2 regions of the Pseudoalteromonas sp. PS1M3 genome follow, and region 2 is predicted to be linked to the other one. Evidence: predicted binding sites of a transcription regulator. Region 2 holds the regulator's gene; the other holds the start of a gene.
What was found. The regulator LexA, encoded in region 2, represses DNA repair genes until DNA is damaged. The targets are predictions, from matches to a motif close to TACTGTATNNNNATACAGTA.
Positions count from the first base shown of each region.

Region 1: PS1M3_RS10050 (SulA-like leucine-rich domain-containing protein) is a predicted target of LexA. The motif match lies at 8,885-8,904, and genes of this name have one in related genera.

Region 1 is NZ_AP022624.1:2,185,228-2,202,081, forward strand. Features, by position in the region: gene PS1M3_RS10010 (fumarate hydratase) at 1-957, opposite strand, end outside; gene pabB (aminodeoxychorismate synthase component I) at 1,127-2,476, shown strand; gene PS1M3_RS10020 (CoA pyrophosphatase) at 2,479-3,054, shown strand; gene PS1M3_RS10025 (L-serine ammonia-lyase) at 3,156-4,532, shown strand; gene cysB (HTH-type transcriptional regulator CysB) at 4,596-5,573, opposite strand; gene PS1M3_RS10035 (hypothetical protein) at 5,865-6,623, shown strand; gene PS1M3_RS10040 (NCS2 family permease) at 6,773-8,065, opposite strand; gene PS1M3_RS10045 (tetratricopeptide repeat protein) at 8,185-8,640, shown strand; gene PS1M3_RS10050 (SulA-like leucine-rich domain-containing protein) at 8,929-9,372, shown strand; gene PS1M3_RS10055 (YchJ family protein) at 9,402-9,881, shown strand; gene PS1M3_RS10060 (DUF6172 family protein) at 10,197-10,499, opposite strand; gene PS1M3_RS10065 (VC2046/SO_2500 family protein) at 10,695-11,222, opposite strand; tRNA gene PS1M3_RS10070 (tRNA-Tyr) at 11,335-11,419, shown strand; tRNA gene PS1M3_RS10075 (tRNA-Tyr) at 11,469-11,553, shown strand; gene PS1M3_RS10080 (M48 family metallopeptidase) at 11,640-12,326, opposite strand; gene PS1M3_RS10085 (MHYT domain-containing protein) at 12,603-15,926, shown strand; gene PS1M3_RS10090 (two-component system response regulator) at 15,935-16,854, shown strand, end outside.
Region 2 is NZ_AP022624.1:142,798-159,651, forward strand. Features, by position in the region: gene PS1M3_RS00710 (hypothetical protein) at 1-235, opposite strand, end outside; gene PS1M3_RS00715 (S41 family peptidase) at 235-1,851, opposite strand; gene PS1M3_RS00720 (endonuclease) at 1,998-2,651, opposite strand; gene PS1M3_RS00725 (hypothetical protein) at 2,714-3,412, opposite strand; gene PS1M3_RS00730 (hypothetical protein) at 3,660-4,040, shown strand; gene PS1M3_RS00735 (PaaI family thioesterase) at 4,042-4,485, opposite strand; gene lexA (transcriptional repressor LexA) at 4,662-5,279, shown strand; gene coxB (cytochrome c oxidase subunit II) at 5,696-6,838, shown strand; gene ctaD (cytochrome c oxidase subunit I) at 6,838-8,430, shown strand; gene PS1M3_RS00755 (cytochrome c oxidase assembly protein) at 8,430-8,960, shown strand; gene PS1M3_RS00760 (cytochrome c oxidase subunit 3) at 8,996-9,871, shown strand; gene PS1M3_RS20150 (DUF2909 domain-containing protein) at 9,771-10,049, opposite strand; gene PS1M3_RS00770 (SURF1 family protein) at 10,097-10,837, shown strand; gene PS1M3_RS00775 (hypothetical protein) at 10,827-11,321, shown strand; gene PS1M3_RS00780 (heme A synthase) at 11,344-12,333, shown strand; gene cyoE (heme o synthase) at 12,346-13,275, shown strand; gene PS1M3_RS00790 (SCO family protein) at 13,272-13,883, shown strand; gene PS1M3_RS00795 (STAS domain-containing protein) at 14,058-14,330, shown strand; gene PS1M3_RS00800 (response regulator) at 14,339-14,701, shown strand; gene PS1M3_RS00805 (chemotaxis protein CheA) at 14,716-16,803, shown strand; gene PS1M3_RS00810 (chemotaxis protein CheW) at 16,800-16,854, shown strand, end outside.

The DNA of each region.
Region 1 (16,854 bases), 1.6 Mb from region 2:
TAAATTTACACGACGTGTCCCCTCACCTACTTCAAAGGTCACTTCAGGCCAATCCTCAAGCTTTGGCGCTTTTAAATCAGCAGGACCTGAACCATCCAAAGTAAAGTGCACGTGACGAGTTGCTGCACAGTTAGGGATCATCACCACTGGTTTTGATGCTGCATGGGTAGGAGCGGTTTTAATTTTAATATCAACAACCGTTGTTAACCCGCCCAGGCCTTGTGCACCAATACCTAGTTTGTTTGCACGTTCGAATATTTCTAGGCGAAGCTTTTCTTCTGTAGTTTCCGCCCCACGCTCCATAAGCTCATGGATATCAACCGGATCCATCAATGACTCTTTAGCCATTACTGCAGCTTTTTCTGCAGTACCACCAATACCTATACCCAGCATGCCTGGCGGACACCAGCCAGCACCCATTGTAGGCAGTGTTTTTTCTACCCAGGCAGCAACATCGTCTGAAGGGTTTAACATAACCATTTTACTTTTGTTTTCAGAGCCGCCACCTTTTGCTGCAACCATGACTTCTACTTCGCCACCAGCTACCAAATCGATGTGAACAACCGAAGGGGTATTATCTTTTGTGTTTTTACGAGTACCAGCAGGGTCTGCAACAATAGAAGCACGAAGCGGGTTGTCTGGATTCAAATACGCACGGCGAGTACCTTCATCAACCATTTGTTGAACTGTTAAGTCTGTTTTATCCCACTTAACATCCATACCCACTTTTACAAAACACGTAATAATACCTGTATCTTGACAAAGCGGACGCTTGCCTTCAGCCGACATACGCGAGTTAATTAAAATTTGCGCAATAGCATCTTTAGCAGCTTTACTTTGTTCTTTGTTATATGCTTTTTCTAATGCTTGAACAAAATCAAGTGGATGGTAGAACGAAATATATTGCAATGCATCTTCAATGCTATCAATAAAGTCTTGCTGACGGATTGTACTCATAATGGTTCCTTAAGTTAGCTTTACGCTTAAGCGTAATCTATACCAAACCGGTGACGGTGGTTTGTACTGTTTTAATTACAACGTTGATTTTATACTAAACGCTGCCAAAAAAATTTGACTTATGATACCCTCCCAGCCCGTTTGGAGCCAGTTCTTATAGGGGTAGTAAATGCTAAACAATAAAAATAATTGTATAAAATTATCAATAACACAAAATTGTATTGATGTATTTTCGCATTTTTCTCATCTGCCTCATGCCATACTGCTCGACTCTGCTAATAGCGACCATGTAAATAGTCGCTACGACATAATTTCTATAGAACCTGAACACTTGCTTGAAGTGAGCGATAACAAAACATTATTCAATGGCGAGCAAAGTGAGCTAAGCTGTTTTGAGATAATGAATACCCATTTGCGCAAACTCAGTAACACAAAAGCACCTTTTGACTTGCCCTTTAATGGAGGTTGGTTAGGTTATTTCGGCTATGACTTGGGTCGTATAATTGAAAAAATGCCAACTATAGCAGAGCAAGACATACACTTACCGCAAATGGCTGTAGGCCTTTATTTAGATGCACTCATTTTTGATAGAAAGCAAAATGCGTGGTTTTATGTTTCACAGCCAAATGTTGAAAGACGCGCGCTTTACGAGAAATATTTAGCATCAACTCTGATTGACGCAAAGTTTGAGTTAACGTCTGAGTGGTTTTCTAATATGAGCCAAACCCAATACGCCAAAAAGTTTGCTGTAATTGAAGACTATTTAAAAAGCGGTGATTGTTATCAAATTAATCTAGCGCAGCGCTTTAAAGCCCAATATAGCGGTGACCCTTGGTCAGCGTATGTTAAATTACGCGAAGCTAATAAAGCGCCTTTTTCAAGTTTTATTAATCATCCTGCAGGCGCTATTTTGTCAATTTCGCCTGAGCGCTTTATATCGATCCAAAACAATATTGTAGAAACTAAACCAATAAAAGGGACACTTGCACGTAAAGCTGACGCCCACGAAGATAGTGCGCAAGCGTTAAAACTTGCAAACTCATCCAAAGATCGCGCAGAAAACGTGATGATTGTAGATTTACTTCGTAACGACTTAGGTAAAGTAGCCAAACCCGGCAGCGTTAAAGTGCCTTCTTTATTTGCAATTGAAAGTTTTCCGGCCGTACACCATTTAGTAAGTACAGTGACCGCCGAACTTGATATTAATAAAACAGCCGTTGATCAACTCGAGGCCGCTTTTCCTGGTGGGTCTATTACTGGGGCCCCCAAAATACGCGCGATGGAAATTATAGAAGAACTAGAACCTCATCAGCGCAGCGTTTACTGTGGCTCTATAGGTTATTTAAGTGCCTGCGGTAATATGGATACCAGTATTACTATTCGTACTTTAGTTTGCTATAAGCAGCATATTTACTGTTGGGCCGGAGGCGGAATTGTCGCTGATTCTAAAGTCGAATTGGAATACCAAGAGACTTACGATAAGGTAAATAAAATTTTACCTTTATTAAAGAGTAGGTGATCTTGAATAGTGACTTTATTAAAACGCGCTTTCAATTAAGCCCAACCGCTGCGCCAAATCAAATAAAAGACTCTCGAAATAAACGCGCCAGTGCCGTTATGTTGCCCATTATAGATGTAGCCGGACATGCACATATTTTACTGTGTAAGCGCCCTACTTATTTGCATCATCACCCAGGTGAAATTTGCTTACCCGGTGGTAAATTTGAGGCAAGTGACAAAACGCTTCGCACAACGGCACTACGTGAATTGAAAGAAGAATTAAACATTGCGCACAAAGATGTAAGTATCCTTGGCAATTTACCAGAGTACTCCACTTTAACAGGGTTTAGTATTCGTCCCTACGTATGTGTTTTAAATAAAAATACGCAGTGGGAAAACGATCACAATGAAGTACAAGCCAGCTTTTTACTATCCTTAAATGAATTAAGTACTGAAGCTAACTGGCAACCTTTGCCATTTCAACGTTTTGGTAAAGAAATTACTCTGCAGGGGTTTGTCACCCCCCATGGGTTACTTTGGGGAGCAACTGCTAGCATTATAAAAAACTTTACAAAACAACTAGCCTTACCAGTTTAAATCTTCGTTAATAATAGTTACATGCTAACAATTCCGCGTTATTATGCTCGACCGTTCAAAGAGCAGCCTCGGGCTGAGTAAATTAATAAGAGACACACACTATGATCAGTGCATTTGATATGTTTAGCATTGGTATTGGCCCTTCGTCATCACACACCGTTGGCCCAATGCGCGCATCACGCTTATTTGTTAATGAACTCCATGAAAAACAGCTATTAAAAAGTGTTACCGATATAAAAGTAGAGTTATATGGATCGTTAGGTCAAACAGGTATAGGTCATGGTTCTGGCAAAGCTGTTGTACTTGGCTTAGCAGGCTATGACCCAGAAACAATCGATGCCGATTTAGTCGATGATATTTTATTAACTATCGAGCAAGAACAAGTTATTTATTTAAACCAAACACACAAAGCCAACTTTCCTAAGCAAGGTGCTATTGTTTTTCATCGTCGTAAAACGCTCCCAAAGCACTCTAATGCAATGGAGATTATTGCTTCAAATAATGGTGAAAAGCTTTATAGCAAAGTGTACTACTCTATCGGCGGCGGCTTTATTGTTACCGACGAAGAATTTGAAAACGAAAAGCAAGCAGCGCTCGATATTAGAGAAGAGAACCCAGCGCCATACCCTTTTAGTAGCGCAAAAGAGCTACTTGAAATGTGTAAAGACTCAGGCCTGAGTGTATCTAGCTTGATGATGAAAAACGAACGCACACTTCGAACCGAAGACGCTATAAAAGATGAGTTATTTCATATTTGGCAAGTAATGAAAGCCTGTATTGAGCGCGGAATGCGTACTGAAGGAATTTTACCTGGCGGTTTAAAAGTAAAACGACGTGCCCCCAGCCTATACTTAAAACTGAATATCGAAGTGAGCAACGATCCACTCAGAGCAATGGATTGGGTCGATCTATTTGCACTTGCCGTTAATGAAGAAAATGCCGCCGGTGGACGAGTGGTAACAGCCCCCACTAATGGTGCTGCAGGCATTCTACCCGCTGTGCTTATGTACTATCATACATTTGTAAAAGAAGTAGACCGCGACATTGCCACGCGTTATTTACTAACAGCCGCTGCAATTGGTATTTTATATAAAAAAAATGCGTCTATTTCGGGTGCCGAAGTGGGCTGCCAAGGCGAAGTGGGTGTAGCGTGTTCAATGGCCGCCGGAGCATTAACTGAAATTGTGGGTGGTAATGTTGTACAAGTTGAAAACGCAGCTGAAATAGGCATGGAGCATAATTTAGGTTTAACGTGCGACCCTGTTGGCGGCTTAGTGCAAGTTCCTTGTATTGAACGTAATGCGATGGGGGCTATAAAAGCCATCAATGCTTCTCGATTGGCAATTCGTGGTAGTGGCGAGCAAAAAGTATCACTTGATAAAGTAATAAAAACCATGCTTGAAACAGGTAATGATATGAAAACAAAATACAAAGAAACCGCGCGCGGTGGTTTAGCCGTTAACATTATTGAGTGTTAGGCTAACCTTAAACAAAAAAACCGACTATCAATAAATAGTCGGTTTTTGTTATCAGACCCAGTGCTACTTTACAGGTAACTCTATATCTTCAAATAACTTATCTACATCATCTTGATTACGTAATAAACTCGCGCGCTCCACACGCTCTTTAGTTAAATGCGGCGCAAATCGTTCTATAAAGTCATACATATAAGTACGTAAAAAGCTGCCTTTTCTAAAGCCAATTTTTGTTGTGCTAGCTTCAAATAAGTGACTTGCATCAATGCAGACTAAATCAGTATCAGTGATTTCATCAATCGCCATTGAAGCCACTACCCCTACGCCAAGCCCTAAACGAACATAGGTTTTAATTACATCGGCATCAGTCGCCGTAAATACAATATGCGGCTCTAACCCATGGGCGCTAAATGCTTTGTCTAATTCAGAGCGACCCGTAAAACCAAATACATAAGTAATTAGCGGGTATTCGGCAATATCTGCTACCGTTAAACTATTGGCTTTTTTAGCAAGTGGATGATCCTTTGCAACAACAATACTGCGATTCCAATGATAACAAGGCAACATAACTAAATCAGAGTATAAATGAAGCGCTTCAGTTGCAATGGCAAAATCGGCATCGCCCCTTGCTGCGGCATCAGATATTTGTTGCGGTGTACCTTGGTGCATATGTAGTGATACTGCAGGGTATTTTTTCATAAACCCCTGAATCACACTAGGTAAAGCATAACGTGCTTGAGTGTGCGTTGTTGCTATATTGAGCTTACCTTGGTCTGGTAATGTGTGCTCGTTAGCTACTGCTTTTATACCTTCTACCTTTGAAAGTATCTCACGCGAGATATTTATAATATCTTCACCGGCACTAGTTACATGCGTTAAATGCTTGCCACTTCGCCCAAAAATTTGAACACCTAACTCATCTTCTAACATACGTACTTGTTTAGAAATACCAGGCTGTGAAGTAAATAAACTCTCAGCCGTTGCTGAAACATTTAATTTATGATTTTGTACTTCTACTATGTATCTGAGTTGTTGTAATTTCATGGTTGCATTTTTACGTTGTAATTTATTATAAATAAAGGCAATTCTATAAAGCTAGATCAGTTTTACTGGTAGCATTGATTAAGCTTATAGCGTGCATTTATCGAAGTGGTGCTCAAGGCTAGCATAATAAATATACTTGAGGTAGCCAAGATTAGACGAATTAATCTCATAGTCCTTATATTTAACGACAGTTAATTTACCTAATTTGAAGTTAATTCGCGCAAAACTACCCCGATGGCTTATATTTAATGTAATATTAAAAAATTAGGTTATGAATCCGAGAATTACACCATGATCGTGTCTATTATAATTGTCCTTATAGTTGCTTTGGTTGTGATTGCACTTTGGGTAAGTGCTGTTCAGCAACACAAAGAAAAACAAGAAAATGAGCGCCGAAAAGAACTCACAAAACAAAAGGCGATCATTGAAGAAACTGAAGAAGCATTAATGAACCAGGCTAATATTCCGCTATCTGAAAACGTTATTAGGGTTCTACAAAGCCGAATTGCCGAAGCACTCAAAACAATGGTTACGCATTCGCCAACCTCAAAAGCGCTAAAGAGCCGTTTAGAAGAAATGAAACAGCATCTATCTAACCCGGTGCAAGGAACCAGCAGTGAGTCATTAGCATTACCAAGTAACGACAAACAGCTTGTTGCGCTAATTCAAGGGATAAAAAAATTACGTGTGATCCTACGTTCTGAACACACTAAGGGCCGTGTTAATAGCCAAGTATTTACAGGCGAAGACAAACTGCTTGAGAAATTGCAGCTTAAAATAAATATAGAAAGCCAAATTAAACGCGGTATTTCCGCACGTTCTGCGAGTATGGTTGGCTCTGCTAGACAATATTTTGAAAAAGCCTACGCAACGCTTAGTGCAGTGCCTTATTCAGACGAATATGTAAATGCTAAACGTCAAGAAGTGGAACGTTACTTAGAGGAAATTAGCGTCGAGCTAAAAGCATCTAACGCAAGCGCCCTAAAAAAGAAAAACGAGCAAGAACAAGACGATTTAGATGTGCTGTTTGCTCCAAAAAAGAAATGGTAATAGCAGCTTTCCACTGAATAATAAAAAAAGCCCATACTGTGTATGGGCTTTTTTAGCATTAAATTTTATAACCGAGAGTTTAGCTTCCCCAACAGGGATAAATCACATAACGTCGCTGGTAGTTATATATCAAAACAAAACTTTGTTATTTATGATAAAAACGCGAATTTAACAATAAATAACACGGTTAATATCCATACACTAATTGTTATTTCACTGCGTTTACCACAAAGCAACTTAACCGCCGTATATGAAATAAAACCAAGCGCAATACCATGCGCAATTGAAAACGTAAGCGGCGTCATTAACAGCACAACGGCTACTGGAATAGCGTCAGTCATATCGTCCCAGTCCACAAACTTTAGGTTTTGTAGCATAAGTACAGCAACATATAAGATTGCGCCCGCTGTTGCATAAGCTGGTACCATATTAGCTAACGGTGCAAAGAACATCATTAGCAAAAAGCAGCAACCAACTACCACTGCAGTTAAACCTGTACGCCCACCAACAGATACACCCGCCACTGACTCTATATAAGATGTGGTTGTTGAGGTACCTAACATTGCACCTGCAATGGTGGCTGAGCTATCGGCACTGAGTGCACGTCCTAAGCGTGGCATGTTTCCTTTTTCATCTGCAAGACCAGCCTTTTGCGTTACAGCTACAAGAGTACCTGACGTGTCAAACAAATCGACAAACAAAAATGCAAAAATAACACTAAGCATTGAAAGTTCTAAAGCAGCAGCAAAATCCAACTGCATAAAAGTAGGTAAAATTGAAGGCGGTGCAGCAATAATTCCCTGGTATTCAACTAAACCTAAACCAAGTGAGATAGCAGTAACCAATAAAATACTGATCAACACTCCACTTTTAAAATCGCGATATAACAATGCCGCAATAATAAAAAAGCTAAATATAGCCAGTAACGGTCCCTCAGATGTTATGTCACCCAACTGCACAAATGTAGCGGGGCTTGCCACAATAATGCCTGCATTTTTAAGTGCTATTAGGGCTAAAAACGCGCCAATGCCTGTCGCAATAGCCCGTTTTAAAACTAATGGAATGGCATTTATTATCCACTCTCTAACCTTAAATAAACTCAATAATAAAAATATACAACCCGACATAAATACTGCGCCCAACGCAGCTTCCCAGGTGTATCCCATACCTAATACAACGCCATACGTAAAGAAGGCGTTTAACCCCATGCCAGGTGCTAAAGCTAATGGGTAATTGGCCCATAACCCCATAATAAAACAACCTATTGCAGCAGCAATACAAGTAGCAACAAAAGCAGCCCCTTGATCCATTCCCGCTTCTGCTAACATCGCAGGGTTCACAAATACAATGTAAACCATTGTGATAAAAGTAGTCATTCCGGCGATGCATTCTCGACGAACCGTGGACCCATTTTCGTTAATTTTAAATAAAGCTTCTAACATAATGAACTTACAACAATAAAAAGTAGCGAGATTTTATCATAAAAAGTATATTTTTCAGGACATTTTACCTTGCGATATACTAAACTATTGAAGTAGTTAACTATACCGAATGACAGCATATGATAAAAACCACACCAACAGGTTATGATTTAGAACAACAATTAGACAATATTTTGTCTTTTGTGACACAACCAGGCGATACTAATTCGTCACCTGAAAATGATAGCTCTCAACAAAGTACGCTGAATAAGGCGCTATATTATTTAAAAAATAACCAGCCTGCTTTAGCTGCAAAGTGGATGCGTTTATCGGCAATGTCTGGTGATCACCGAGGGCAATTTTATTTAGGCTTGTTTTTTGTAAAAGGCCAAGGTGTTCCACAAAGTGTATTTCATGGAGTTGCTTGGCTTAGCTTATCGAGTAGCCAGGGTCATGAGCCAGCTACAGTTGCGCTTGCTGATTTAAGAAAATATATAGAAACAAAGCGTTTTAAGGATGCCCAATGTTATGCAGCCAGTTTATATGAACAAATTCATCAATTACAATATGCCCATTTAATCCCCCCTGCCCCTTAGTAAAAGCCCGAAACTTAGCTCGTAAAAGTACTGTATACAGTACAGAGCTATAATTTAAATTTATAAAAAACGTAAGCAAACCTTTTCAACCTATATAAAAAACACTCACCCACTAACATTCCAATTTAAATAAAAGCGATAAATATCAACAGTATAAACATTAAAATACACATCCTTAAAAATAGAATATAAATTTGTATAAAAAAATAGCAAAAAAACACTTGCGCCATAACACTGTATAAACTACTGTATACATGTACTGTATATAAACCCAGTGAGCGAGATGATATGTTACAGCCAATAACCGTAAGAACAGTAAAAAGCTATCAACAAGACGAACTATCTGATTGTGTTAACGTGATTCAAATTGAAGATGATATATCGGCAACGTTTGAGCTGTTAAAGGTGCTACACCAGTATAATAGTTTAAATGCTTGGACTTTATTAATCGCACCAGATCATGTTCCTAGTAAAGCTTTGCTTGATTCATGTTCAATAGACACAAGTAAACTATTAGTCATTAGGCAAAAACATTTAGTAAATTTAGAATATGTACTGCGTAGCGCACTGCATAATGGTAACTTTGCAGCGGTCATTACATGGACTGATATGTTAAACAATCAGTTATTGAGCAACTTATCGCTTAACTTAAGTAACACAAAAACAAAGTTATACTGTTTTATTAAAAATTCTGACGTACTTGATATACCTTACATACAGCAAGCTTGCTAAAATGATGTTTTAAATCTTATGTAACAATTATGAATTATTTAAATAACAACACTTGCTTTTGTGGAAACCAAAAAAATTACGAAGATTGCTGTGAACCACTGCTATTAGGTGATAAACAAGCAGAAACACCCGAGCAGTTAATGCGCTCTAGGTATACAGCTTACGTACAAAAAAATGCTAAATACGTATACCAAACATATGCAAGTGAAAAGCAAGCTGAAAACCCTGTAAATGAAATTAAAGAATTTGCGACCAGTTGTCGATTTGTAAGCTTATCTGTTATTGAAACAAACAGCGATGAAAATAAAGGGGTCGTTGAGTTTAAAGCTACCTATTTTTATCAAAACCTATATTGTGTGTTACATGAGCGCTCTCAATTTATAAAAGAGCAACACCAGTGGCGATATCTCGATGGTATTATATTTCCGGTCGCTGATATAAAAGTTGGCAGGAATGATGATTGCCCTTGTGGCAGCGCAAAAAAATACAAAAAATGCCATAGCGCGTAATCCCCTCTTTTTAAGTGAAGTACATTATTTATTTCACTCCGTTGCTAATTAAATACTCACATTTAATGCATAGCTTCGTAAATTTATTAAACACAACTCCCTTTATAACCTTTTAGGTTTAGTACTACCACTATTAATTAAGTGGTTAATATTGAAGGAAAAAGTAGTGTTAATAACAATTCAACAGTTGAAGCCCTAAAACGATGTAAAATACTTTGAGCTAGCTCAAAAGAAAAAAGCTTGAAGGTAATCTATAGGCATAAAAAATGGGCCAATGGCCCATTTAAATAATTTGATATGCACAAACGCTAATTATTACTCGTCGTTATCAAGGTCTAGCTGTTGACGCTGTGCAGGTTTTGCCAATATTTCTAAGTAAAAAGACATCAATTCTTGCTTTTCAATATCGCTAATACAGTTGCTGATTTCAGCTACATGAACCACTTGCGCATCTTCAACCGTTTTACCAAACTTACAGTCAAATGCCCAATAATCTGCATCTTCTGGTAGAGTTTTGTTGCGCTCTCTTTTCAAATATTTTTTCACTTCATGCTTTGCAGCATCAACCATACGAGGGTATTTGATTTTCTCGTGATTTAGCGTGAATGTTTTCTTCATTACGTTCCTAATTACCTTGGTTTAATGATAACGGCATTCATGTCATACCATTTGTAGCCATTATAGCAATTGCATTTAATTTTTGGATGCTTTTTTTACATTAAATCAATTTTTAGTCAATTGGGGTTTGGTGCAGTCGTAAAATTTAATCAGTGATGGGTAGTGTAACTAGACACTATTTGATGAAATCATAAATTATGCCATCGTCAAATGTAATGGTTCACGCTGATTTACGTCTGTTAGAACGTCATAAAAGCCTGCGACATCCATTTTTGGATTATCTATTTCTATTTCGTCTTTTTGTAAACGTCTTCGCACAGCAAGTTCACAATTATCTATAATGGGTAGGGGTATGTGGTTTACATCATCTCTAATCGAAAAGGGCTCAGGGTTTAAACACTGATTTAACTTTATATCGGCCATGCCTTTATTTTCACCAACCAAAGACAAACGCTGTGCATTAAACTGCCCAATTAGCATATTAAATTCACTGGGTGCTAATGGCTGCTTTGGTCCTGCTCCTAATTGCTCTCTTAACTGCGCTTCTTGAGTTGTGTTATCTTCAATTTCACTTTTAGGTAAATGAAATTGACTAAAATCTAAAGCATCTTGTGAAAGCATTGCTAACAGCAATGAAAATTCACCACGGCGGTCTGCATGTACACTTTGGTTTAACCGAGTACTTAATTGCTGCTCTGTGATTAACAAATCATCGATTTGCATAGACTTTAGCCGATTGGAATGAGTAATGAATATTTATCGGCTTTATTTAAATTTTCTTTAGCTTTTTTCTTTACTTAAAGGCACATTTTGCTATTATCAGCGCCGTTGCATTGGAGGGGTTCCCGAGCGGCCAAAGGGATCAGACTGTAAATCTGACGGCTCAGCCTTCGCTGGTTCGAATCCAGCTCCCTCCACCACTTTTCTTACCGCTAAGTTAAGTGGGGCCAAATGTAACAAAAATAGTGTGGAGGGGTTCCCGAGCGGCCAAAGGGATCAGACTGTAAATCTGACGGCTCAGCCTTCGCTGGTTCGAATCCAGCTCCCTCCACCACTTCTTCTATATTTCTATATTTCTATATTTCTATATTCCTATATTCCTATATTCCTATATTCCTATATTCCTATATTCAAATTAGCTTAAAACACCCACTGTAAACTTGTTCCGTTTGCTTTTAGCCAATCTGATGCAATTTTATGATCAGGAAAAAATGCCTCTACTCTAGCCCAAAAGTCCTTACTGTGGTTTAAATACTGCAAATGAGCAAGTTCATGCACAATTACATAATCAATCACGGCATGAGGAGCCCCTATTAGGTGTAAATTAAAAGTTAGTTCTCGCCTGCTGTTGCAACTCCCCCAACGGCGCTTATATATGGCAATACTTAATTTTTGAGGCAATTCTTCTTTCATTATTTTGCAATAATAGTTAATACGCATTTCAATATACGCCGCCAACTTCTCTTCTAAATACTGTTTAATCAAACTTTCGTATTTACCATTGTAATTTTTTACTCTAGTAGAGTGTGTTACTAACAAAACATTATTGTGTTCTTGAATATCAGATAATGAGCTTTCTAAAAAACTTAATTTAACCCAGTCAGAAAATATCTTAATTTTATTATGGATAAGGGGATACTGCTTAATATCGACTGCATTAAGCTGCTTTTTTAATTGTGCTTCAATCCAGGGCTGCTTTTCAAGTAACCAACTATCGATTTGTTTTTGGGCAACATAATGGGGAGCATATACAGTAACAGCTTGATCATGTACCTTTATAGCGACTGTTTTTCTTCGTTTACTTTTTTTTAGCTGGTAATCAAACACTACTTTTTCTCATTAACCTAATTTTAAGTATTCACTACAAATATTTATATGCTAATTTGATGTAACCCCATGTTGGTTATCATCTGTGTCATTCATATAATAGCAAAATATTTTTCTATCAGTTTGCATAAAATAAATATAAAAAATAATAACTTGAAAACTATACGTTAAAAAATTGAAACAAACTCATTTTTTATACCGCTCTAGTTAATTAAGTATTTATTTATATGATGAATATATTAAACTGGCTACCTAAAGACTAATTTTTGAGCCAATATGCTATCTGCATTTTTTATTACAGACCACGACCCTAGCCTAGTAGTTAACGGCGTTTACGACCCTCTTTTAGTATCTATATCTGTTTTAATAGCAATATTCGCTTCTTTTTTTACAACCCGATTGATTGATTTAGCCAAAGAAACAAAATTTCATAATTATGAACGCCTAGCAAAATTTACTGCCGCTGCTATATTTTCAGCCGGTATTTGGAGTATGCACTTTATCGGTATGCTGGCCTTCTCGCTCTGCACAAATATTAAATACGACCCAACAATAACTATATTGTCTTTTCTTCCTGCTTTTTTTGCTTGCCTATTTGCAATTTCTATTTTAATTAACAATAAAGCGAGCTTCAAAATACTTGGTTTATGTTCTGTATTATTAGGCGCAGGCATTGGCACAATGCATTATAGCGGCATGGCCGCTATGGAGTTGGCTCCTTTATTACGCTACGACCCACTTATGTTTGTTTTATCAATATTTGTTGCAATAGCACTTTCTTTTATTGCTCTTTATAGTCGATTTAACTTAGATAAATTTTTCCCTACATTAACGCCTCTACAAAGCCGCACCATAAGCGCAATTATTTTGGGCCTTGCTGTTGCAGGAATGCACTATATGGGCATGGCAGCAACCCGTTTTGTTGCAACTTCGCCACTGCTATTCGATGATATTAACGCATCCGCCGGTCTTACATTTGTCGCAATTGCTGTTGCTACAGCAACGGTTGCTATTACAAGCGTCGTGGCGGTTATTAACGGAATGGTTCGTTATAAAATGTTGCTAGAAGAAAAGTCTGCCGATGAGTCTCGCCTGAATGCCATACTCGAAACAGCCATCGATGCCATAGTAACGATTGATCACAGAGGGCATATTTTAAGTTTTAATGCCTCAGCCACACATATTTTTGGCTGGCAAGAACATGAAGTAAAAAACAAAAATATAAAAATGTTAATGGATGAAAAGCTCGCTAAGCATCACGATGAATACCTCTCTAATGCAAAAGATGTTAACTCAAACAAGGTGCTCGGTGTAAACCGTGAAATTTTTGCAAAACACAAAGAAGGCCATCTTTTTCCTATTAGAATAGGCATTGGTGAAGTTAACCAGCCAGGACAAACCCCACTTTATGTTGGTTATATCACTGATTTAACCGAACAACGTGAATTACAACGCAGCCTTGTTGAAAAAGAGCAAAAATACCGTTCTTTAATAAACAATATGCCGGGTGCTGTATTTAGATGTAGGCTAGATGATAATTGGAGTATGTTATTCATAAGCCCAAGTATTTTAGAGTTAACAGGTTATCAATCAGATGAATTTACTGAGCATTGCTTAGAATTTAACGACCTTATTTTAAAAACTGACCAACAGGCAGTAATAGATGCAGTAACTTCAGCAGTTAAAGAAAAGCGCCAATATTCTATCGAATATAGAATTCGTCATAGAAATGGTAAAGTTTTATGGTTATTAGACCAAGGTAGTTTTTACTTTAATAATAAAGACGAAGCTCAGTGGATAGATGGCGTGTTTGTTGATATCACCGAGCGTAAAGAGTACGAAGAGAAGCTCGAAAAAGCGAAACTCATCGCTGAAGAAGCCGCACAAGCAAAACAGTCGTTTATGGCTAATATGAGCCACGAAATACGCACCCCTATGAACTCTATTATCGGCTTTAGCGACCTGCTCATGGATACACCACTCAATAATGAGCAGCAAAAGCACCTTGTTACCGTTAATAACGCAGCCCGTTCGCTTCTTCGCTTGCTTAACGAGGTACTCGATTCAGCTAAATTAGAACGTGGTAAGTTGACCATTGAGGCAGTTCACTTTAGCCTTAAACCCGTTATAGACAGCATCATTTCAACGTTTTGGTTAGAAGCAAAAAAGAAAGATCTTTTACTTCATCTTATTATTAAAGAATCAGTGCAAAATACCTATTACGGTGATCCAGACAGGTTAAGACAGATTTTAACTAACCTTATTGGCAATGCGATTAAGTTTACAGAGCATGGCTCTGTGACCATTACCGTAAGCACCACACAAAATGGGCATTTATTTTTTGAAGTACAAGACACCGGCATTGGGATTGAAAAGGATAGAGTGAGCGCTATTTTTCAACCTTTTGTCCAAGCTGACGGAACGACTACCCGCCGCTTTGGTGGTACAGGGCTTGGAACAACTATCAGCAAACAACTTGTTGAGCTGATGGGGGGAACTATAAATTTAGTCAGTGAAATAAATAAAGGCACCTGCTTTTATTTTTCGCTTCCTCTTAAAGTGGGTGATGAAGAAAAAATTGACTATTTTGATGGCCTTCATACACAGTTACCTGCCCTAAGAATTTTGGTCGTTGACGACATAGAACAAAATACTGAGCTTCTCTCGTTATTACTTTCCAGGGATCACCATGCGGTTACAAAAGCGAGTAATGGTCTTGAGGCAATTGACACCTTCAAACAACACGATTTTGATGTCATTTTAATGGATATTCACATGCCAGAATGTGACGGTATTGAAGCTTCGATAAAAATACGCGAGATAGAAAAACAACAACAGTTAAAAAATATTCCTATTATTGCTTTAACCGCCAGCGTTTTACAGCAAGATAAACTATTAGCTAAAAAAGCAGGCATGAATGGGTTTGCAAACAAGCCAATTGACATTAATCAATTAAATCAAGAAATTGCACAAGTACTTGGTTTAGGTGTTTCGAAAGAAATCGAAATAGCACAAACAGATCCAAATGCAAAACACATCGATTTTAAAAAAGGATTAGCGTTATGGGGATCGAAGTGTAAACAGCTGACTGAAATCACTAAATTTATTAAAGACAATGACAAACGCTTCGACACACTTATAAACGAGCCTCAGCTAAACACTCAAAATAGCTATAGTTTAATACACACTTTAAAAGGGATTGCTGGAAACCTTGGTCTTATTGCACTAATGAGACTTTTATCCAATCTAGAGCAAGCTATTAAACAAGGCGAGGACGTTGATAATATTTTACAATCAATAAAAGCTGAACTGTCTGTTATTTCACAATTGTTAACGACAAAAGAATGTGATCAAACTGATAAACCTGAAAGTAAAAACAATGTAGTGTCAATTGATGAATTAACACAGCTGTGTGAAGCACTTTATGACTCAGCACAAAACGCTGAATTAAACGATAATGCATTGACGAACCTGCAAACGTTTTCAGGTGAACCCTTTTCAGATGACATTGCCGCAATAGCTGATGCATTTGATGAATTTGATTTTGAAAATGCGATTCTCAAATTAGACACATTGATAAACAAACTAAACGATATATGAGTATATAGATGATTTTTGCTACACACAGGCCTCGGGTTTTAATTGTTGATGATGAGCCTGCGAACCTTAAGGTTATGCGGGAAATACTGGGCAATCAGTACCGATTGTCCTTTGCAAAATCGGGAGAAGCAGCCTTAACATTACTTGAAAAAGAATTACCCAAACTCATTTTACTCGACATAATGATGCCACATATGAATGGGTTTGAAGTATGTGAACACGTTAAACGTAATCCAAAAACCGCACACATCCCCATTATTTTTGTCACAGCCCTTGGTGACGAGAGCGATGAGTATAAAGGGTTTGAATTAGGTGCGGTCGACTACATAACCAAGCCAATAAGCCCTGCTATTGTAAGAGCGCGTGTTAAAACACACCTTTCTTTGGTACAAGCAGAGCAATTAAAGCAAGCACATATAGATTTAGTTCAGCGCTTGGGGCGTGCCGCAGAGTATAAAGATACCGATACGGGTGAGCACATAGTTCGTATGAGCCAGTACAGTAAAGTTCTTGCGCTAGGTATTGGCATGTCAGAAAATCAAGCAGAGCTTCTGCATCAGGCAGCGCCTATGCATGATGTTGGAAAAATAGGTATTCCCGATGCAATTTTATTAAAGCCCGGAAAGTTATCAGAGCAAGAATTTGAACACATGAAAGAGCATGCCTTAATTGGCGCAAAAATCTTAGCTAATTCATCTTCTCCATTGCTTCAACTCGCGCACACATTGGCAATAGAGCATCACGAAAAATGGGATGGAACAGGTTACCCTTACGGTTTAAAAGGCGATGAAATTTCAATCGAAGGTAGAATTGTTGCTGTTGCAGATGTATTTGATGCACTCACATCTAAGCGACCATATAAAGACGCGTGGAGTGTAGAAAAAGCAGTTGCTCATATGAAAGACCAAGCAGGTAGCCACTTTGACCC
Region 2 (16,854 bases):
CATTGGGATCTTTACTTGTGCCATGGCTTAGTAAAAGCTCACTGCGTTTGGTAAAAACGGTGTCGGCCAGTGTAACAAGCGTACCGCCTTTAGCTTTTATAATTGCCTGTTGTAGCACAGTTATAACGCCTGGGTTAACCTCTGTTAATAGCGCAGGCTTTGCAGCGGCATTACTCATACTATTACACCCCCCAACACTTATTAATACAGTGAGTATCGCTAGAAACTTTACCATTATTGCTCCTCAGACAACGTAGGCCATGTAAGGTCCATGTTACCGCGGGTAAGATCATTTGGTGCGTTTAAAGGCTGCAGTTTTTCGCCCGTTGCAGCAAAGCTTGGTACATCTACTTTACTATTAGCGACCGTTGTTGTGATTGGGCATGCGCCGTTATTATCTATATGAAAAAGTGCTGTAGATAGTAACCTTTCGTTGCTATCACCAAGTTGATTATCAAAGTCATCACTAACAACACACCCTTGTACATCGGCATTAAATTGTGGTGTTGGTGTTGGGGTAAAGCCTGCGGCATATTCGCCAAAGCCTTTACTGTTAACACCACTAAATTGAATGGTGTAGTAGGTTGTTCCACAGTTGTGTGTAGGCGTAAATCCGTATGGTTTACCACAGGTTGTGTCGCCAATAAGTACCACCTCTGCATCTATTCCCTTTAAGCCATTAATAAATGCTTCAGAGGCTGAACAGGTACCTGATGTACTTAGTACATATACCTTAGATAAGTTTAAATCAGGTAATTTATCGCCAGTACTAAAAAACGTTGAGTAATCTATTTCTTCGTCAATAAACGGAAATGGAGAATCGACAGGCTGTTTATCATTTTGTTGTGTTTGATAGTAAAAGCGGTTTTGTACATTGGCACTTCCTGCCACCATATACGCTAGCTGCGCAGACAGCGCTAATAAACCACCGCCGTTGTATCTAAAATCAATAACGAGTTCGTCTACGTTATCGGTTCTAAATTTATTTACTGCATCAATTAGGCCCTCTTGGGCAATACCTATATGACTATTAAACTGCATATAACCAACGCGCGTGTTATTGCTTGTTACAATCGTTTTTACATTTTGAACAGGCGTTTGCTCAATGTTACCCGCTGTGACGTTAAATGTTTTTTCCGTGCCGTCGTTACTGCGAACAACAATTGTATGTGAATCACCGTTGGTTGGGCTAAATAAGCCTTCGTTTAAAGTATCAATCCCTGCTTGGGTATTGGTATTAATGCTTACGCCATCCACTTCAAGTACGGTATCGCCTCGTTGAAAGCCAATTTGGCTAGCTGGTGAGTCATCTTCAAGGTAAGCAACACGTAAAATTCTATCGGCTGGATCACCAATAAATGCCCAGTTAATACCATAACCAGAGGTAACGCCCGATTGTGCTTCTTGGAAGTAATCTTCAGAGGGTTCTGAAAAATGAAAGTTATCTTTTTTAGCGCCTGAATCGGTTAGCTCTTCGGTTTTTAGTTGAGCAAAATAGTCAGCCACGGTATCGAACGATTCAGGGTCGTTATCGGCTATTTCGTCATACCACAGGTATGTTTCGTCGCTCCATGAGCGAAGCCATAGTTTTTCGTATAAGGCTGAACCAGCTTGGTCAGGGTAAGGCTCATTATTATTAAACGGGTCGTTACCTGTACGTGGGTTTTCGCAAAAGTTTTTGAGTTCGTCTGAAGGTTCAAATACACCGGCAGTCCATGTCGGTGTGCTACTTGTAGGTGGCGTGACAGGCGCTGGTGTAGTGTTGCTACCTCCGCCTCCACCACAACCTGTTAAAGCAAAAACTGAGAGCGCGCTAATAATTGCAAGCGATAGAGTGTTGTTTTTAAACATATTCGGTACTTCCTGTAAATAAGTTGTTTAAAATACTACAACACCTGATTATTTATTCAACGTTTTGCTTTTTCTTTATGTAAATAATTGTGTCATTTTTTATTGGTAAAGCAGTATTTTAAGTTCGCTTATTAGCGGGAATATCATTACATTTTTTGTATAGTGCTTTTTAGTGCTAGGTCTTGCTTTTGCCACGCATTAAAAAGTTTTTGTTGTTGTTTTGAAATTTTTAAACCATAGGTTTTTTGCATGTAAGCATAGGCGTCGGCAATTTTTTTACGGGCATAAAATGGTGGCTCAACAACACGTTGCTTAAAGTTTACTTTTACATCGCATTGGCCGTATTGAGTCGCGGCTCCACCTAGCATGCCAAAACGATAATTAGAGCGGTCAGCATTTATTTCGCCAATTGCGGGGGCTAAGTTATTTATATCAGCTTCCATTTTTCGAAATTTTTCGCTGACTTTACGGCAGTTTTTCCGCCCACCATTTTGCCAACATTGTAGTTGATGCCCAAACTCCCATGCCGATACAATATGCTCCCATTCAATACGTAAAGCGCGCTGGTTTACTTTGCCTGAGCGGGTAAATGTATTACGAGGTACATAGCCACAACCCGTTAGATCTGGCACTAGTTTTTTACCTTGTTTTTTAATATCACAACCGCAATACAGGCTTTTTGCATTGTGCGGTAGCGTTTTTATTAAGTGCTTTTTAGCAGTAGAGAAGCGAGTAAAGTCTTTACTTGATACCGAAAAACAGACACAGCAAGCCAGTAAGGCCAAAATCAATCGGGTCATATCCATCACATACGTGAACTACAGGAGCCCCTAGTTTACTGGCTCAACAGGCAAACATAAACTTATTTAAATCTGCGTTTAATCCTTATGTTTTGCAATAGCAGTAAAAAGCCAGTTAAACAAAAAAGCACACTGGTTGCAGCAAAGCTAATTAATAGAGGATTGTTAAAGTTTTCACGTTCATCGTAATCCATAATATGCAGCATCCAAAAAAAATCGAAAATTCGCCACAGTGTGCTGCGCACAGTAATCACTTTGCCCGTATCTGATGACAAATAGAGTGTGGTACTAAATGTATCGTTAAATTGTACTTTCCATACATCTTTTTTATAACCGCTTTCTCTTGGCCCTAAACCTAATAAAGTGGTACTTACTGGTTGAGCATCAATAAGTAAATGCGCGTGTGCATTAGCAATTATTTGCTGTTTATTGGGGGCTTTAAATGGTTGCCCAGTAATGCCATTAAAACTTTGAGGGTTGCCTTCACTGGTTACAGTTATAAGTGGGGTAGATAAAAAATGCGCAAAGGTTATCTTAGTCGGATTAGTTACTTGTGAAACAATATTATCAATTGATGCGACGTAATCGCTGCTTTTAAAGGGGTTAGCCAGGGTGCGTGTTGCTAAGTGTTTACCATGTACTTTTTCAAGCGGAATAGCGCTCATAACCAAACCGCCAAGCAACCAAGCTAGTATTTGTATTCCTAATAAATAGCCCAACCATTTATGAAGTTTACGTGTTGGTTTAAAAATTTTTTTCATGTGTGCTTATCTTATTATTTTTACAAGACATTTTACGCGATAGTTGAGCAAGGTGAGTGCGACAAAATGTCGCACTAGTGCATTCAAAATAGCGTTTCAGCACAATAGCGCCAATTGTAAGTAGCAATCGCACTCTAAAATAAGAGTATTACCATATAAAACGTCTATTTATAGGGTGTTGATTTGGTATAAAGGTAAAACTGCGTTAAAGTTTGCATGGTAACCATTAGAGGATAAATACGAGACAATGTCGGAAATTCAATTTTTAAATGTAGATCTAGAGCTTGAGTCAAAACAAGATATTAGTGTGCTGGTGGCCGACCTAAAAAAAGTCGCAACGATTTTACATTATGACAAAGACGAATACCGTCAATTAGCACGTATTGAGGTAGCTGGCGATGTAAAATCACCAGACAAAGCAATAAACCATATATGTGAGCTTATTGAGTCATGTTCACGCAATGCATTAAAGCAATGGTTGAGCTGCTCACGTAGAACGTTTGATATAGGGTTTGAGTCAGGCACGTCGCCAAAGTGTTTTAATCAAGCTTTACATGCAGATACACTACTGCGTATATCTGCTATTGGCGCGGGTATGGAAATAACAATTTACCCTCTCGAAAAATAACTTACGCCTTTCGCTCAACAACGGCTGCGGTCATTTTTGATACGCAGCACAGCTCGTTGCGGCTGTTTGTGATTTTTATTTCCCAAACAGAGCTTCGTTTTCCAATATGAAATGCGCGTGCTGTTGCCGTTAATGTACCATTGCGAGAAGCCTTTAAATGGCTTGCACTTATTTCTTGCCCAACACAGTAAAACTTTGTGAAATCAACCACAAAATTAGCAGCATAGCTCGCTACGGTTTCTGCGAGTACAACGTTTGCGCCGCCATGAACCATGCCAATAGGGTTATGGTGTGAAGGGATTGCAGGCATGGTTGCTACTAGATAATCGTCGCCTATCTCTGTTATTTCTATTCCCATGGTTTTCATTAGCGTCCCTTGGCCATTGATGCCTTCGTCCAATTGTTTACACAATGCTAATGTAATGGGTTGATGCCAAATACTCATATAGACTCCTTTAAATTTAATGTAGCAAGTTACTATTTTTATAGGCTATTTTAGAAAGCCCCTAAAATGTACACGTAAGGAAGTAATTTGGCTATTTGAACGAATAATTTAAATTTGCGATTTTTATTTAACTGTATATACTCACAGTTAAATGTACTGTATGGAAAACCAGTTGTATGCGCCCATTAACTAAACGCCAAGCTCAAATACTCGAATTAATTAAAGTGTTTATTAAAGACACTGGTATGCCGCCTACACGTGCCGAAATAGCACAAACGTTAGGGTTTAAAAGTGCAAATGCCGCTGAGGAACATTTAAAAGCCCTTGCCAAAAAAGGGGTGATTAAAATGAAACCTGGCGCAAGCCGTGGAATTCAACTTGTTGAAGAAGAGGAGCCAGAACAATTAGGTTTACCGCTTATTGGCCGAGTTGCGGCAGGTTCCCCTATTTTGGCGCAAGAACATGTAGAAAGCCACTGTAAAATTGACCCATTAATGTTTAAACCAGCTGCCGACTTTTTACTGCGCGTAAACGGTATGAGTATGAAAGATATAGGTATTATGGATGGCGATTTACTTGCTGTGCATAAAACACAAGTGGCTGAAAATGGTCAAGTTGTGGTTGCCCGTGTTGATGACGATGTAACCGTAAAGCGCATTGAAAAGGCGGGTCGCCAGGTGTTGCTTCATGCCGAAAATGACGAGTTTGCACCAATTAAGGTCGATCTTGAAACTGAGTCGTTCAACATTGAAGGCTTAGCAGTGGGTGTAATTCGTAACGCGGACTGGATGTAGTTCTTTCTTATTTTATAAAAAGCGCACTTTTTTGGTGCGCTTTTTTTATTTTTAAAATTTTGTTTGTTTTTTATTCACACTCTTTCATTTCATCCTTAGCCCTTACCACCTCTCGATTTGAGCCATTTTCTTCTACGTTCAACTAAGTCAACTCTCTACTTTTTATATATTTATTGTTTGTTTTTAATACAAAAAACTTGCATGGTGGTTAAATATTAACTAATTGTTAATAAGCTGACGCTGGCAATACTCATCGCTTTTAAGTTTTGAGCACACACAATAAACTTTTGCTAGCGCAGTGAATGCCAATTTTTATAAATAAAACGGCATTAATAAAAAAATAAAAATAACGAATTGGCGTTTAAGCCGTATGCCTCTTCGCTTTGCACTAGCAACAGCATCAAAGGAGTCGTCACATGGGTAAACTTAGTTGTACCTTGTGGCTTATATTGTGTGTTTTTCCGCAGTTAGCCTTGGCAAATAGCCAATTTAATATGCGTAAAGGCGTTACAGATATAAGTGAAAATGTTTACGAATTACACATGACCATATTTTTTATATGTTGTGTGATTGGGATAATAGTGTTTGCCATTATGCTTTGGGCACTCATTCATCATCGCAAATCTAAAGGAGCGGTTCCCGCTCAATTCCACGAAAGCACCAAAGTAGAAATTCTTTGGACCGCCATTCCATTTGTTATTTTAATTGCTATGGCAGTGCCAGCTACAAAAACGTTAATAGCGATGGAAGATGCCAGTAAAGCCGACTTAACAATTAAAGTTACAGGTTCACAGTGGAAATGGCATTATGAATACATGGGAGAAGATGTAGAGTTTTACTCAATGCTTGCAACTCCTCAGGATGAAATAACTAATTTAGCTGATAAAAACCCAAATTATCTACTTGAGGTAGACAAACCCCTCGTACTGCCAATTAATCAAAAAATTCGTTTTTTAATGACCTCAGATGATGTTATCCACTCTTGGTGGGTACCAGACTTTGCCGTTAAAAAAGATGCCAACCCAGGCTTTATTAACGAAACATGGACCAACATAAACGAAGAAGGCATTTACCGAGGTCAGTGTGCCGAGCTGTGCGGTAAAGATCACGGGTTTATGCCCGTTGTGGTAGAGGCCAAATCTGAGGCTGACTTTAAAGTATGGTTGGCCGATGCTAAACAAGCTAAGCAACAAGCAGCTTTAGCTGATGCCGCTTTACTTGATCAAACATTACCTAAAGAAGAGCTAATGGAGCTGGGCGCTCAAGTATACATGGCAAGTTGTGCAGCATGTCATCAACCTACGGGGTTAGGGCTACCGGGCGTATTTCCGGCTCTAAAAGGCAGCCCAATTGTACTTGGCGATATAAAAGGTCATATAGACATACTTATTCATGGGAGCCCAGGCACGGCAATGCAATCATTTGCCAAGCAGTTATCTATAAAACAATTGGCTGCGGTTATTACTTACAAGCGAAATGCATGGGGTAACGATACCGGTGATGTTATTCAGCCTAGTGAGATTCAAGCAGCACTTGATGCCGACGTGGAGGCTAACTAATGAGTAGCATAGCAGAACAACCAAACGCCAATGAAGCGCATCATGCTCATCATCCAGCTAAAGGCTTTAAGCGCTGGCTTTATACAACAAATCATAAAGATATTGGCAGTTTATATTTAATATTTTCGTTGACCATGTTTTTAATTGGTGGCGCCATGGCTATGGTGATCAGGGCCGAATTATTTCAGCCAGGGTTGCAGTTGGTCGATCCCCACTTTTTTAATCAAATGACTACAGTTCACGGTTTAATAATGGTGTTTGGCGCCGTTATGCCTGCCTTTACGGGATTAGCCAATTGGATGATACCGTTAATGATAGGTGCGCCAGATATGGCATTACCTAGAATGAATAACTGGAGCTTTTGGATTTTACCTTTCGCATTCTTAATTTTGCTTGCTTCTTTATTTATGCCTGGAGGAGGTCCTGCTTTTGGCTGGACCTTCTATGCTCCGCTTTCAACCACATACAGTAACGACAATACTGCCTTGTTTGTATTTGCGGTGCACATTATGGGTATTAGCTCAATTATGGGTGCTATTAATGTGGTTGTGACTATAGTTAATTTGCGTGCACCTGGGATGACGTGGATGAAACTCCCCCTGTTTGTATGGACATGGCTAATAACGGCATTTTTACTCATTGCTGTTATGCCCGTTTTGGCAGGGGCGGTGACCATGGTTTTAACCGATAAATATTTTGCGACTAGCTTTTTTGATGCTGCCGGCGGTGGCGATCCGGTGATGTTCCAGCATATATTTTGGTTTTTTGGTCACCCCGAAGTTTACATCATGATTTTGCCAGCCTTTGGTATCATTTCAACCATAGTGCCCACTTTCTCGCGTAAAAAGCTATTTGGCTATGCATCTATGGTTTATGCAACGTCATCTATAGCATTGTTAAGCTTTATTGTGTGGGCGCATCACATGTTTACCACCGGTATGCCGGTAGCTGCAGAGCTATTTTTTATGTACTCCACAATGCTGATATCGGTACCTACCGGCGTGAAAGTATTTAATTGGGTAGCCACCATGTGGCGCGGTTCTATTAGCTTTGAAGTCCCTATGATGTTCAGTATTGCTTTTATAGTGCTGTTCACATTAGGTGGTTTTTCAGGGTTGATGCTTGCTATTACTCCCGCTGATTTTCAATACCACGACACTTATTTTGTAGTGGCTCACTTTCATTATGTGTTAGTGACAGGGGCGGTATTTTCTATCATGGCTGGTGCTTATTACTGGCTGCCAAAATGGACTGGCAATATGTTTAATATCACGCTGGCTAAGTGGCATTTTTGGTTGTCGTTAGTCAGTGTAAATGTGCTGTTTTTTCCAATGCATTTTGTGGGTTTGGCTGGTATGCCTCGTCGTATTCCTGATTATGCACTGCAATTTGCAGACTTCAACGCAATTATAAGTATTGGTGGTTTTGCATTTGGTTTATCTCAGCTGTTGTTTGTAGTGGTTGTTTTTAAATGTGCAAGAGGCGGCGAAAAAGTCCCTGCAAAAGTATGGGATGGCGCTGAAGGGTTAGAGTGGGAAGTTGAATCCCCTGCGCCTTACCATACCTTTTCAACACCACCGGAAATTAAATAATGACCCACGCACCGCTCCTTAAACGCTTGATTATTATCAGCATAGGTATGTTTGCGTTTGCGTTTGCCTTAGTGCCGTTATACGACGTGTTTTGTGACTTAACCGGGCTAAATGGTAAGCCATCGTTAGAGCAAGCGCAGCAAAGTAGCGTGATTGAGCAAACAAGGGACGTTAGCGTGAGTTTTACAACTCATGCACAAAGCGGTGCACCTTTTGAGGTGAAATCAAAAGAGTACAGTGTGGTTGTGAAACCCGGAGAAATGCGAGAAGTCGTTTTTAGCGCAAAAAATAGTAGTGAACTCGATAAAGTTATGCAGGCAGTACCGTCTGTTTCACCAGGCAAAGCGGCAAAATATTTACACAAAATGGCCTGCTTTTGCTTTGATCAACAACCCCTAAAAGCGGGGGAAGAGCTCGAATTTAAATTGCTTTTTTATGTTGATACAGCGCTTCCAAGTGATGTTGAAGAGCTAACTTTGTCTTACACCGTATTTGATATTAGTGAGCAACTAGTTGCCAGTAATAACTAGCAACAAACACTAGTGCGAAACTAGGAGCAAGTAAAATGAATCAAGAACATGAGCATTATTACGTACCAGAGCAAAGCCCGTGGCCCATTGTAGGAGCGGTTGCGTTGTTTTTTATCGCCGTAGGCGCAGGCTTAACAGTTATGGAAGTTGGCAAGGAAGGGGGGAGCGGTGTTTATTTACTTTATGCCGGTATAGCCGTTCTTTTATATATGTTATTTGGCTGGTTTAAAAATGTTATTCACGAGTCAGGCCAAGGGTTGTACTCAGCACAAATGGATCGTTCTTTTCGACAAGGCATGAGCTGGTTCATTTTTTCTGAGGTTATGTTTTTTATGGCCTTTTTTGGTGCGTTATTTTATGCACGTATGATTTCGGTGCCTTGGTTGGGGGGCGCGGGTAACAATGCTATGACTAATGAAGTGTTGTGGCCTACTTTTGAAGCTATGTGGCCTTTGGTTGTTACACCTTCCGGTGACACAACCCAAGCTATGGGGTGGCAAGGCCTACCATTGATCAATACGTTAATTTTAATCGCTTCATCGGTCACGTTACATTTTGCCCATGTTGCAATGGAAAACAACAAACGTAAACCACTGAAAGTATTTTTAGGACTTACGGTGTTATTGGGCGTGTGCTTTTTAGCATTGCAGGTAGAGGAATACGTTCATGCATATAATGACTTAAATCTAACATTAGATGCCGGTGTGTACGGTAATACATTCTTTTTGCTTACAGGCTTTCATGGCATGCATGTCACACTCGGAGCCATACTTTTATTTATAATTTTAATACGAATATTAAAAGGTCATTTTACCAAAGAAAAGCACTTTGCGTTTCAAGCTGCTGCTTGGTATTGGCATTTTGTTGATGTGGTATGGCTGTGTTTATTTGTGTTTGTATATGTGCTGTAACGTTTATGGGCGAGCTATTTGCCTTTATATAACCGAGCTTAACTGCTGCGATTGCAACCACTAATACAACAACCGAAAACAACACTCGGCGCCCTAAAAAGTGAGACATAGGTCGCCCGTTTGTTTTCCCAGACACCATAATAAATAGCGCTCTAAATAAGTTAAAAAGTATAAACATTAACAACAGTACAATAATAATTTTAATAATCACTGAGTTGACCCTTTATGCAAGTAGTTTTAAGGCACAAACAAAAGCTTAGTTCAATAATCACAATTTGTATGGTTGTGGTTGTTGTGCTGGTATGTGTGCGCCTAGGTTTTTGGCAATTAGAACGAGGTGAAAAAAAACAGCAACAGCTCACTGCCATTGCTCAAATACAAACTCATGGTGTTATGAGTTGGTCGCAGTTGCTTAATTTACCAAAGCAGTGGAATAAAACCGGTGTACTAGTCGAGCTTAAAGGGACACTTTTAAGCGAGCATTACTGGTTGTTAGATAATCAAGTATATAACGGACAAGTGGGTTACGACCTACTCGCCCTGTTAAAACCAAATAATGATATGCGTGCAGTATTGGTTAATTTAGGTTGGGTGAGAGCCCCGCTATCACGGGATATTTTACCCACAATAGTTATGCCTAAAGGTGAGTTTACGGTCAAAGCACAAATTAAAGAAAATAACCTCAGTAGTTTTACCCTAGAAGATAAGACCTCGAGTGGTGATTTTCCCAAACGCATTCAATCAATCGACTTAAGCTTTATACAATCACACACTAATTACCCATTGGTTAACTTTATGGCTTACCGCCAAGGTGAGGGTGATGAAATTGCGATACCGCATTACGAAGCGGTTGTAATGAGCCCACAAAAACATAACGCCTATGCGGTGCAGTGGTTTTTAATCGCCTTTGCATGTGTTGTTGTAGCCATTTTTGCGAGTAAAAAAAGGAATAAAAATGAAAAATAAACCCCTTTTATTGTTTGTAACCTGTTGTGCTATCCCTTTGTTTTTAGCCTATAGCGCGCTCAAATTCGATTGGTTACCTAGTGCGGTTACAAATCACGGTGAATTTCTAAATGAAGAGATAAAACTAGAAAACTGGCAACAAAATAATCCTAAACAATGGACTATAGCGCTTAATTATTCGAGTGAGTGCAGTGCGTCATGTAACGAGCAACTTGAGGCGCTTAATAATTTGTATATAGCGCTTGGTAAAAATCAAGGAAAGGTAGATATGGCTGTTATGGGAAGTCCTTCACAAGCTGACTTACCATGGAAAAAAATGGCCCAGCAAGCAAGCTTGACCCCCGCAAGTTTGTATTTAATTGATCATATGGGGCTTGTGGTACTTGAGTACCCATACAAAGCAAAGCCTCAAGAAAACCGCTTAGTTCAAAAAGGGCTATTAAAAGATTTAAAAAAACTACTTAATTATTCTCGTTCAAGCTAATCCGTTTAGTGTGAGGTTAAAGATGTACAAAAATTATAAGAATTGGGTTTTATTGACCGGACTTTTTGCTTTAGTTGTTGTTGCACTGGGTGCATACACTCGTTTGAGTGATGCAGGGCTGGGTTGCCCAGATTGGCCCGGATGTTATGGCTTTTTAACGGTTCCTAAACATGAAGCTGATATTGCTTTAGCAACACAAAGCTACCCTGATATGGTGTTTGAAAAAGCAAAAGCCTGGAAAGAAATGATTCATAGGTATTTTGCGGGCACCTTAGGATTGATGATTTTAGCGCTGTTTATTGTTGCTTTTTTAAAGCGTCAATTTCCAACTACACCATTAAAGCTCACATCTTTATTGCTATTACTTGTTGTGTTTCAGGCTGCCTTAGGTATGTGGACTGTCACTATGAATCTGCAGCCACTTATTGTAATGGGGCATTTGCTAGGTGGCTTTAGTATTTTATCGCTAATTACATTGCTGTATTTAAGGTTAACAGCAAAACCCATTATGGGCGGAGATGCGGGGGCTAAGCGGTATTATGGAATAAGTTTGATTGCTCTTTTTGTGCTGATTTTACAAATAGCGCTTGGCGGCTGGCTTGCGGCTAATTACGCAGCACCACACTGTAATGGTTTACCTTTGTGTGATTACGCTCAGCCTTTTTCACTGAGGAGTGTTTTTCAGTTACCGCTTGAGCACAGCAACTACGAGTTTGGTGTGCTTTCACAACAAGCAAGAATGTCTATTCACTTATTACACCGTATTTGGGCATTAGTAACCTGCATAGTTTTGGCGCTTATTATGTGGAAAATTTACAGTCACGCTTACTCTCAAAAAATTAAAAGCTGCGTAATAGCAGTATTGGTTACTTTATTTTGCCAAATTAGCTTAGGACTCATTTTGGTACATTGGCACTTTCCGTTGGGTGTAGCACTGGCGCATAACCTAATGGCTGCCATACTGTTATTAAGTATGGTTAGGTTGTGTTATTACCTAAAATCACGCACATAAAGGAGAAATATAATGGCACTAACAATAAACAAAAAAACAATACAGCCTGCACATACTCAATCACTTAGCTTGCGTGCTTACGATCTATTACAAGATTACTTAGCCATCAGTAAATTTAAAGTGGTGGCGATGTTGGTTTTAACAGCCTGGGTTGGATTAGCATTAGCTCCGGATGTTGGACGTGGGATAGGCGTTCAGATGATTAGTCTATTAGGAATAGGGCTGTTATCTGCTGCCGCTGCCGTTATTAACCATGTAGTAGATAGCGAAATAGACTCTAAAATGGCAAGAACGCGTCATCGCCCTGTTGCTAAAGGGCGTTTAAGTAAAACTCATGCATTAACGTTTGCAGCAAGCATTGGTATCGCTGGTTTTATCATGCTTATGGTGTGGGCTAATACGCTTACAGCAATATTAACGTTATTTGCATTAGTGGGTTATGCCTTTATTTATACGTCATTTTTAAAACGTGCAACACCTCAAAATATTGTAATAGGCGGACTTGCTGGAGCGATGCCGCCATTGCTTGGTTGGGTATCTGAAACAAACCAAATGGCGGCAGCGCCGTGGTTGCTTGTTATGATTATATTTACCTGGACTCCTCCTCATTTTTGGGCTTTAGCCATTGCCCGAAAAAGTGATTACGAGCGTGCAAAAATTCCAATGCTGCCGGTTACCCACGGTATCGACTTTTGTAAAACATGTGTAGTTGCGTACTCAGTTTTATTGGCCTTAGTGTGTGTGATGCCATACTTAATTGGTATGTCAGGAGGTATTTACTTAGTGGGTGCTTGTGCGCTAAATAGTGTGTTTATGTACAAAGCCATTAAGTTAAAATTTGCAGCTAATAACGACAAGGCTATGGATTTATTTCGTTTTTCGATAGTGCATTTAATGGTACTCTTCGTGATCTTATTTATAGATAAATGGCTTCCTTTATGAAACGGTTATGGCTTTTAGTAATTGTTGTTTTAAGTTTATTTTTATCAGCGTGCTCAAGTGAAAACGATCCTCAAAATTTAAATGCACTTGTTTATGAAAACGCTAAATCACTTTCGGATTTTACGTTAAAAAATCAGCACGGCGAACCAGTGACAAAAGCGCAATTTAAAGGGCAATGGAATTTAGTGTTTTTAGGATACACAAGTTGTCCCGATATATGCCCGTTAACATTGGCTAAGTTAAACGCAGTTTATAAAGAGCTGGAAGCTGATTACCCATTACAAGTCTGGTTTGTGTCGGTCGATCCAAACAGAGATACAGCAGAAAAACGAAAACAATATATAGATTACTTTAACCCCAATTTTTTGGCTGTCTCAGGGGAGCACAAAGATCTTTTTCCAGTAGTAAGAGAGCTTGGCCTCATTTATGCAATTAGTGATACAACAAAAGCTGATTATGCGGTTGATCATAGCGCATCAGTTGCGTTGGTTGATGATACAGGAGCGCTAAGAGCTATTTTCAAACCTGAGTTTAAACAAGGCAGTGTGCCGCTTATTAATTCAACTCAATTAACGCAAGAGTTTAAAGTTATTGCAAACTACTACTAAAAACTGACTTTTTAAATTTTCACGTATTTTAAGGGGGCTTTAGGCTCCCTTTTTTGTTTTTTCATTCCTGTTTATAAATTTATTAAATTTTTTTTTGACCCTTTTATGGCAATTTTAACAACTAGAGCTAAGCTTTTGTTATGAATTGAAATGAAAGGGATTACACAATTTTAAATGTTAAAACTTCCAAGCGAACTTGTGATTACCCAAGTTGAAACGCTCCACCAAGACTTACTACAAGAACTCAATAGCAACGACGATATCAGTCTTGATATTAGCGGTGTAGTGTCTGCAGATACTGCATCTATTCAGCTGTTATGTGCGCTTCAAAAACACTTACTTACCATCCAACACAAAATTATATGGGTCGGCAGTAGTGCAGCATTAGCACATACCATTAATCAGCTTGGCTTAAGTCATTATTTAACAATCGAAAGAAATAGTTAGAGGTTTATATGAAAAAAATCTTAGCAGTTGATGATTCAGCATCAATGCGTCAGATGGTGAGCTTTACCTTAAAAACCGCAGGCTTTGATGTAACAGAGGCCAAAGACGGCAGTGAGGCATTGGCTATTGCTAAGCAGCAAGGTTTTGATGCGGTTATTTCAGATGTAAACATGCCCATTATGGATGGTATTACATTAATTCGAGAGCTACGTACATTACCCGATTATAAATTTACGCCACTACTTATGCTAACAACCGAGTCGGGCTTAGAAAAAAAGGTAGAAGGTAAAGCGGCTGGTGCAACAGGCTGGATAGTAAAGCCATTTAATCCTGAGCAGTTACTAGCGGTAATTAAAAAGGTTATTCGTTAGTCAAGGAGCGCAAAGTGAGTATAGATTTAAGTCAATTTTTTGAAGTTTTCTTTGAAGAGAGTTTTGAAGGCCTCGATACCATGGAAGCTGAGCTTTTAAACTTAGTACCCGGTGAGGAAGACTTAGAAACTATTAACACTATTTTTAGAGCCGCTCATTCAATAAAAGGGGGAAGTGGGACATTTGGTTTTTCATCGGTGTCTGATTTTACTCATGTACTTGAAACCTTACTGGACCAAATTCGTCAAGGCGAGCGCACCCTGACAACCGAGCACGTTAATTTATTACTTAAAGCGGTTGATTGCCTTCGTTCGTTACTGGCTGGATTGCAGGCAGAGCAAGAGCCCGACTTAACTGAAGCCGATACACTACGAGCACAATTTGAAGAAGTGCTAGGAATAAATAGCACATCGCAAGAGTCCAACATTCAAACTTCTGATAACCAGTCTGATAGCGATACATACCAAATAGACTTTAAGCCTCATCATCACTTATTTAAAACAGGTAATGAACCACTCATTATGATTAGTGAGCTTGAGCAGTTAGGCGAGTTAGATACCACCGTTTTTTATGATGAAGTCCCTGAAATAACCAATTTGAGTAGTGATGAGTGCTTTTTACATTGGCGTTTTTTCTTAAATACCAGCCATGGTGAAAGCGCAATTAAAGAGGTGTTCGAATGGGTTGAAGATGATGCTGATATTACCATTGAATTGTGTGGCGGCCTGTTTACTGATGAGTTACCCACTCCTGAAAATGACAGCAGTACAGTAGCTCAAGAGCCATTAATCCAAGAACCAGTGCCGAATCTGGCGGAACAAGCTAAGCCTATAAAGCCAACTTCTGCTAATACGAATAAAAAATCAACAACACCCGAGTCGACTTCTATTCGCGTTGGGATTGATAAAGTTGACTCATTAATAAACATGGTGGGTGAGCTTGTTATTACTCAAGCTATGCTTAATCAACTTAGCGAGCAAGACATTACGCCAGCAACAATTACGGCATTGCAAGAAGGTTTAGCGCAACTTGCGCACAACACTCGCGATTTACAAGAAAACGTAATGCGTATCCGCATGTTGCCAATTAATTTTGTATTTAGCCGTTTCCCACGTTTGGTGCGCGACATTGCGCAAAAGCTAAATAAACAGGTTGAATTGAAGCTGATAGGCGAGCAAACCGAATTAGACAAAACCGTGATGGAAAAAATTTCTGATCCTATGGTTCATTTGGTTAGAAACTCATTAGATCATGGCCTAGAAACGGTTGAGAAAAGACTGCAAGCCGGAAAAGATCCAGTAGGAACGGTCACTTTAAATGCATTTCACCAAGGCGGAAATATTGTTATTGAAATAATGGATGATGGGCAAGGGCTAAACACTAAAAAAATTCAAGAAAAAGCCATTGCTAATGAACTGATCTCTGCCGACAACCACCTTAGCAATGAGGAAATAAACGAGCTTATATTTATGCCTGGTTTTTCCACTATGGATGAAGTGAGTGACTTATCTGGCCGTGGTGTTGGTATGGATGTAGTTAAGCGTAATATTCAGTCATTAAATGGCTCTGTAGAGGTTACATCCGCGCCAGGTGTAGGATCAACGTTTACAATTAGATTACCACTTACACTGGCTATTTTAGATGGCCAATTAGTTAAAGTGGCCCAGCATACCTATATTATTCCGCTTATTTCTATTGTTGAATCTCTGCAAATTGATATTGCCAAAGTAAGCCGTGTAGGCAAAAACCTAGACGTACTTAGATTGCGTGATGAATACATTCCAATTTTAAGACTCTACGATATTTTTAATCATGATAACGCCATTGAGTCTCTTGATAAAACCCTGCTTGTTGTCGTAGAAACCGACAACCAAAAAGTGGGTTTATTGGTAGATGACCTCCTATCGCAACAACAGGTTGTTATTAAAAGTTTAGAGGCAAATTACCAAAAAGTAGATGGTATATCCGGTGCGACTATTTTGGGCGATGGACGGGTTTCATTGATAGTTGATATAAGCGGGTTGATAAAGCTTTCAGGATTAAAAAAGCCGGGCAGCCAAGAGTTAAGTATTGAGTCGCAAGCTGCTTTGGAGGCGTTATGATTTCGGAGCTAAATCTGCAGCAGCAAAAGGGCGTGAAACAATTTTTAACAT